2 regions of the Pseudonocardia sp. SID8383 genome follow, and region 2 is predicted to be linked to the other one. Evidence: riboswitches for the same ligand, from Rfam matches in the RefSeq annotation. Region 2 holds a riboswitch; the other holds the start of a gene.
The links. A riboswitch is a leader RNA that binds a small molecule or an ion and turns the genes downstream of it on or off. The one in region 2 is predicted to bind cobalamin.

Region 1 (3,849 bases), on a different contig from region 2:
ATGCCCACGACCTCACCCCCACCGGCGCCGCCCGGCTGGGGGGCGAGCAGCGCGCCTCGGCGCTGTCCGCGCCGGCCTCGGCGAGCCAGTTCCTGGTGATGCGGGTGGACCGGGCACCGTTCTCCGACCCGCGGTTGCGCGAGGCGGTGCGGCTGGGCATCGACCGCGAGGAGCTCGTGCGGGTCGTGCTGCTCGGGCGCGGCCGGGTCGGCGACGACATGTTCGGCCAGGGACTGCGCTACCACCCGGCGGGGGTGGGCCCGGTGGCACGGGACGTCGCGCGGGCCCGCGCGCTCGTCACCGAGGCCGGGGCACAGGGGGCGGCGATCGAGCTGCAGACCAGCGGCGCCGACCCGACCTTCGACGCCGCCACCGCACTCGTCGCGCGCCAGCTCGGCGAGGTCGGGCTGCGGGTCACGGCACGGCCGCTGCCGTCGTCGGGCTACTTCCGGGCCATCCGGCAGCAGGGCGTGTTCTCCCAGAACAGCACCGGCTCGCTGCCGATCCCGGACTACATCGGACGCCGGATGCTGACCAGCACCCCGACCTACGACTTCACCGGCTACCGCAGCCCGGAGATCGACCGCCTCTACCACTCCGCCGTCGCCACCACCGACGACGCCGCGCGCACCGACGCGTTCGCCCGGATCCTCGGTCTGCTGCGCGCCGAGTCGGGCGCCCTGGTGTGGGGTGTGCGGGACTGGAACGTCGGCGTGGCGGCCGGGCTCACCGGACTGGAGGCGGCCCGGCCGAACACGTTCGCCTGGGCGAACTTCGCGCGCGCCCGGCTCGGGTGATCAGCGGATCGCGACCAGGGTCCGCCGGTCGAAGGTCTGGGTGAGCGTCCCGACCTCGGCGAACCCGGCGCCGGACAGCGCCTGCTCCCAGGCCGGTAGCGACGACCCGCCGGTGACCCGGTCGGCGAAGCGGCGCTCCCGCTCGGCGAACCCGTCGGCCAGGGCGGGCTCGTCGGCGAGCGCGTCCCACCAGGTCCGGAAGTCCTCACCGGTCGCCAGTCCCCGGTCGGTGCGCTCGACCCGCAGGGTCCGGGTCAGCTCGGCCAGGCGCGGCCGGGCGGGGTCGGCGAGCAGGGTGTCGACGTTCACGAACACCCCGCCGGGGCGCAGCACGGACGCGAGGCGCTGCGCGAGCCCGGGCAGCGCGTGCTCGGGCAGCCAGTGCAGGGCGGTGGCCGAGACGGCCGCGTCGAACGGCCCGCCGCCGACGGCGTCGGTCCACCCGGGACGCGCGAGGTCCGCGTCGACCCAGCGGACGCGCTCGCCGGTGGTCCGCCGGGCCAGCTCCAGCATGACCGGGTCGACGTCGACGCCGACCACCTCGGCACCGGTCCAGCGCGCCGCCGCGCGGGCCGCGAACGACCCGGGCCCACAGGCGAGGTCGAGCAGCCGGGCGGGGGTGCCGGCGAGCCGGTCGACGACGTCGAGCGCCAGGGCGAACAGCGCCTCCCGGTCGGGGATGTAGCGCTCCTGCTGGGCGTCCCACCGGCGCAGCCAGTGCTCGGCGTCGAGGTCCGTCCCGGTGGTCATCGCACTCTCCTGCACAACGGTGGCAACAGTGCGGCCGACGGTATCCGCGCGGACCCGTCGAACGGAAGGGACCGCCGGGCCCGTGACCGGCGACGTTCACCGTGCGTGACTCGATGGTCGTCGAAACCGGAACCGATAGGGGGGTCGATCGTGTCCGGACCCCAGATGTAGTGTCCGGGGCGCTGGTGGTTCACCGGTCCGCACGGGCCGGTGAGGCAAGAGGGAACCCGGTGGGAATCCGGGACTGCCCCGCAGCGGTGAACGGGAACGACCGCCGTCAACAGCACTGGGAGACCTCTCCCGGGAAGCGACGGCCAGTAGGTGTGTGCAGTGCGCCCGTGAGTCCGAAGACCTGCCGCCGGTGCGCGTGCCGACCGGCGCGCGCTGCTCCGGGGCCTCGTGGGACGGCGCCAGGGTGCGGTGGGCCGCCGACGACACGCCGACCCACCGCCTCCTCGTACCGCGCCCGCCCCGGAGGGACGGCGACTCGCGAGGAGAGAGCCCGTGACGGCTTCCACCGCTGCACCGGCAGCAGCACCACCGGCCCTGCGCGTCATCCGGCGCGACGGGTCCGAGACCGGGTTCGACGCCACGAAGATCTCGGTGGCGACGACCAAGGCGTTCCTGGCGGTCGAGGGGGACTCGGGCGCGGCGTCGTCGCGGCTGCACCACCTCGTGGCCGGACTGACCGACCAGGTCGTCGCGGCGCTGACCCGGCACCCGGCGCGCGCCGTGCACGTCGAGCAGATCCAGGACCAGGTCGAGCTGGCCCTGATGCGCGGAGGCCACCACAAGGTCGCCCGCTCCTACGTGCTCTACCGCGAGCAGCAGGCCCGGGCCCGCGCGCACGACGGCGGGGACACCGCCGCCGCGGACGCCCCGGTCGTGCATGTCACCCACCCCGACGGCAGCCGGGCCCCGCTGGACCGGGTCCGCGTCGCCGCAGTGCTCGACGAGGCCTGCGCCGGCGTCGAGGGCGTGACCCCGGACAGGGTGCTCGCCGAGCTGGACCGCACCGTCTACGACGGCATCACCGCCGACGAGCTGGCCCAGGCCCTCGTCCTGGCCGCGCGCACGCTGGTCGAGCGCGAGCCCGCGTACTCCCTGGTGGCCTCGCGGCTGCTGCTGGACCGGCTGCGCGCCGAGGCCGTGTCGCACCTGTCGGGCGCCCGGGAGACCCCGGACCACGCGACGATGGCCGGGCGGTACGCGGCCTACACGAAGGACTACCTGCGCCATGCCATCGCGATCGGCCTGGTCGACCCCGAGCTCGCGACCTTCGACCTGGAGCGGGTCACCGCCGCGATCCGCCCCGAGCGCGACCTGCAGATCGGCTTCCTCGGCCTGCAGACCCTCTACGACCGCTACTTCCTGCACGAGCGCGGCGTGCGCTTCGAGCTGCCGCAGGCGTTCTTCCTGCGGGTCGCGATGGGGCTGGCGGTCCGCGAGGTCGACCGCGAGGCGCGGGCGGTCGAGTTCTACGAGCTGCTGTCGCGCTTCGACTTCATGGCCTCGACCCCGACGCTGTTCAACTCGGGCACCACCCGCCCCCAGCTGTCGTCGTGCTTCCTCACCACCGTCGACGACGACCTGGAGTCGATCTTCGGCGGCTACCGCAACAACGCGCTGCTGGCGAAGTACTCCGGCGGGCTGGGCAACGACTGGACCCCGGTCCGGGGGCTCGGCGCGCACATCCGGGGCACGAACGGCGTCTCCCAGGGCGTGGTGCCGTTCCTCAAGATCGCCGGGGACACCGCCGTCGCGGTGAACCAGGGCGGCAAGCGCAAGGGCGCCGCGTGCGCCTACCTGGAGACGTGGCACGTCGACATCGAGGAGTTCCTCGACCTGCGCAAGAACACCGGCGACGACCGTCGCCGCACCCACGACATGAACACCGCGAACTGGGTGCCCGACGAGTTCCTGCGCCGCGTGCAGGCCGACGGCGAGTGGACCCTGTTCTCCCCGGACGAGGTCCCCGACCTGCACGACCTCTACGGCACCGCGTTCGCCGAGCGCTACCGCGCCTACGAGGCGGCCGCGGCGCGCGGTGAGGTGCGGGTGCACCGCACGGTGCGCGCGGTCGAGCTGTGGCGGCGGATGCTGACCATGCTGTTCGAGACCGGGCACCCGTGGATCACGTTCAAGGACCCGTGCAACCTGCGCAGCCCGCAGCAGCACGCGGGCGTGGTGCACTCGTCGAACCTGTGCACCGAGATCACCCTCAACACCCGCGCCGGCGACGAGGGCGAGGTCGCGGTCTGCAACCTCGGCTCGGTGAACCTGGCCGCGCACGTCACGCCGG
Region 2 (3,849 bases):
GGCATGTTGAACGCCCACACGCGGGGCAGCGCGATGGCGTTGTTCAGGCCGTGGTGGGTGTCGTAGAACGCCGACACCGCGTGGCTGATCGAGTGGATGATGCCGAGGCCACCGGAGTTGAACGCCTGGGCGGCGATGTACTGCGCGTACATCATGCCCTCGCGGCCGGAGAGCTCCTGGCCGTTCCAGACGGCCTTGCGCAGGTTCTGCGAGGTCAGCTTGATCGCGTGCAGCGCGTTGCCCAGCGACGGCTGGAAGTCCAGCCGCGAGACGTAGGGCTCCGAGGCGTGCGCGAGCACGTCGAACCCGCACTGCGCGGTGTAGTCGATCGGGCAGTCGTAGTAGAGCACCGGGTCGTCGATCGCCAGGGTGGTGACCGAGGCGTCGTCGAACGCGACGTACTTGTGCGGGTTGTCGGGGTCGGTCGTGGTGTCGGTGATGACGTAGGCCCACGAGGTCTCCGAGCCGGTGCCGGCCGTGGTGGAGACCGCGATGTGCGGCGGGTTGGCCGGGTTCTCGGACTTGTTGAAGCCCTCGAACTCGTTGACGTTGCGGCCGTCGTGCGCGACCGAGATGCGCGCGCCCTTGCAGGCGTCGTGCGAGGAGCCGCCGCCGATGGAGACGAACGAGTCGCAGTTGTTCTGCTGGTAGAGGCCCACAGCGTCCATGACGTTGTAGTCCTTGGGGTTCGACTCGACCTTGTCGTACAGCACGACCTCGAGGCCGTGGTACTTCATCGACTCGACGATCTTGTGGACGATGTCGGTGCCCCGCAGGCCCGACGTCATGACCAGGGTCTTCTTGAAGCCCAGCTTCAGGGCCTCCGGGCCGATGAGCTCGTGCGACCCCGGACCCATGAGCGCACGGGGGAACGGGTGGAACTCCTTGATGGGGAACGGCTTGAGCAGCTCGTCTACCTGCATGTCAGCCCTTTCTGAGGCAGGTGGATGGGTCGAGACCGCACGCTATGACCCCTGTGGCCGCGGGCACAGGGGTGATCGCCATTACCCCTCGGGAGACCGGGCAGGTTCCCCCTCCGAACGGAGGGGAGCAGGGTGAGGTCGCCCTCGACCCGGTCGCCGGGGAGGGCGTGGCAGTACTGCCAATGTATGGCAACAGGGACAGCTCGGCAACAGTCTGCACGGCCGGGGCCGCGGTAGTGTCGGCTCGCCGACGGTTCGTGCCGGTCCGATAACGGGCGTCACGAGGCAAGAGGGAACCCGGTGGGAATCCGGGACTGCCCCGCAGCGGTGAACGGGAACGACCGCCGTCAACAGCACTGGGAGCGATCCCGGGAAGCGACGGCCAGTAGGAGCGTGCAGTGCGCCCGTGAGTCCGAAGACCTGCCGCCGGTGCGTGCGCCGTCCGGCGTGCGCGGATCCGTGGCCTCGCGGGAGGGCCGGGCGGACGACCGGGCACCGTCGTGCCCGGCGGTCGCAGGCGCCCCGTGCCGGCGACGGGTCCTCCACCGCACTCGCGAGGAGAGAGGGCCGTGAGCATTCCTTCCAGCAGCACCATCGGCAGCACCGTCCTGGGGTACCCCAGGATCGGACCGGACCGGGAGCTCAAGCGGGCGACCGAGTCGTACTGGGCCGGGCGGACCGACGCGTCCGCACTACGCGACGTCGCCGCCGGGCTGCGCCGCGACACCTGGACCGGGCTGCGCGACGCCGGGCTCGGCTCGGTGCCGGGCAACACGTTCTCGTTCTACGACCACGTCGGAGACACCGCGCTGGCGGTCGGGGCGGTGCCGGAGCGCTTCGCCCGCGTCACCGACCCGCTGGAGCGGCTGTTCGCGATGGCCCGCGGCCGCACCGGCGCCCCGGCCTGCGAGATGACCAAGTGGTTCGACACGAACTACCACTACCTGGTCCCCGAGGTCGGCCCGGACACCCGGCTCGCGCCGGGCAGCCGCAAGGCCCTCGACGAGTTCTGCGAGGCCCTGCGCAGCGGGATCACCACCCGTCCGGTGCTGGTCGGGCCGGTGACCTTCCTGCTGCTGTCCAAGCCGGCCGGCGGCGCACCGGCGGGCTTCCGCCCGCTGGACCTGCTCGGACCGCTGGTCGAGGTCTACCGCGACCTGCTCGCCGAGCTCGCCGAGGCGGGAGCGGAGTGGGTGCAGCTCGACGAGCCCGCCTTCGCCGCCGACCGGACGCCGGAGGAGGTCGCGGCGCTGCGCCGGGCCTACGACCGGCTCGCCTCGGCGACCCGGCGGCCCAAGATCCTCGTCGCGTCGTACTTCGGGGAGCTGGGACCCGCCCTGCCCGCGCTCGCCGCCACGGCCGTCGAGGGGCTGGCGCTCGACCTCGTCGCGGGGGCCACCGACCTGGACGCCCTCGATGCGGGAGACCCGGCGGTCCCGGGGCTGGACCGGAAGGTGGTGCTGGCCGGCGTCGTCGACGGGCGCAACGTGTGGCGCACCGACCTGGACCGGGCACTGGCGACGGCGCAGCGGCTGGTCGGCGTGGCGGGGCGGGTCGAGGTCTCGACGTCGTGCTCGTTGCTGCACGTCCCCTACGACCTGACCGCGGAGACGGCTCTGCCCGGCGACGTCGTCGACATGCTGGCGTTCGCCCGGCAGAAGGTCACCGAGGTCGTGCTGCTCGGGCGGGCCCTGCGCGAGGGACCCGACGCGGTCGCGGCGGAGCTCGACGCCGCACGGGCCGTCCGGGAGCGGGTCGCCGCCACCGCGCGCCGCGACGAGCGGGTGCGGTCCCGGCTCGACGCGCTCGGCCCCGACCACTACCGGCGCAGTCACGGCGACGTCCGGGCGACGGTCCAGCGCGCGGCGCTCGGCCTGCCCGTCGTTCCCACGACGACGATCGGTTCTTTCCCGCAGACCGCGCAGATCCGGCGCGACCGGGCCGCGCACCGCTCCGGTGTGATCGACACCGGCACCTACGCCGAGCGGATGCGCCAGGAGATCGTCCGCGTGGTGCGGCTGCAGGAGGACATCGGGCTCGACGTCCTGGTGCACGGTGAGCCCGAGCGCAACGACATGGTCCAGTACTTCGCCGAGCACCTCGACGGCTTCGCCACCACCGAGCACGGCTGGGTGCAGTCCTACGGCTCGCGGTGCGTGCGCCCGCCGATCCTGCACTCGGACGTGTCCCGGCCCCGGCCGATCACGGTGGAGTGGGCGCGGTTCGCCCAGTCGCTGTCCGACGCGCTGGTCAAGGGGATGCTGACCGGCCCGGTGACGATCCTGGCCTGGTCGTTCGTGCGTGACGACCAGCCGCTGGGTGACACCGCCCGGCAGGTGGGGCTGGCCCTGCGCGACGAGGTAGGAGACCTGGAGGCCGCCGGGATCCGGATCATCCAGGTCGACGAGCCCGCGCTGCGCGAGCTGCTGCCCCTGCACGAGCGGGACCGGCCCGGGTACCTGGACTGGGCGGTGGACGCGTTCCGGCTGGCCGTCGGGGCCGTCGCCGACGCCACCCAGATCCACACCCACCTCTGCTATTCCGAGTTCGGCGAGGTGGTGGGGGCGATCGACGGGCTCGACGCCGACGTCACCACCGTCGAGGCGGCCCGGTCGCGGATGGAGGTGCTGGCCGACCTCGGACCGGGGGTCCCGCGCGGGCTCGGCCCGGGCGTCTACGACGTCCACTCACCCGAGGTGCCCGGCACCGACGAGCTGGTCGAGCAGCTCGGCGCGGCCCTGCGCCACATCGGACCGGACCGGCTGTGGGCCAACCCGGACTGCGGGCTGAAGACCCGCGGTGAGGCGGAGACGGTGGCGGCCCTGACCAACCTGGTCGCCGCGGCCCGCCTGGTCCGGGACTCGGCGACGACCGGCTGAGCCCGCGTCGCGACGCCCCGCGGCTCCCCGGCCGCGGGGCGTTGCTC

Region 1: linked by a shared signal. The riboswitch ahead of GTW08_RS11170 (ribonucleoside-diphosphate reductase subunit alpha) and the one ahead of metE (5-methyltetrahydropteroyltriglutamate--homocysteine S-methyltransferase) in region 2 are both predicted to bind cobalamin.

The regions. Positions count from the first base shown of each region.
Region 1 is NZ_WWFY01000457.1:998-4,846, reverse strand. Features, by position in the region: partial or broken gene GTW08_RS11180 (ABC transporter substrate-binding protein) at 1-797, shown strand, start outside; gene GTW08_RS11175 (class I SAM-dependent methyltransferase) at 798-1,547, opposite strand; cobalamin riboswitch at 1,717-1,922, shown strand; partial or broken gene GTW08_RS11170 (ribonucleoside-diphosphate reductase subunit alpha) at 2,052-3,849, shown strand, end outside.
Region 2 is NZ_WWFY01001075.1:8,906-12,754, forward strand. Features, by position in the region: gene mdo (NDMA-dependent methanol dehydrogenase) at 1-923, opposite strand, end outside; cobalamin riboswitch at 1,158-1,366, shown strand; gene metE (5-methyltetrahydropteroyltriglutamate--homocysteine S-methyltransferase) at 1,493-3,802, shown strand.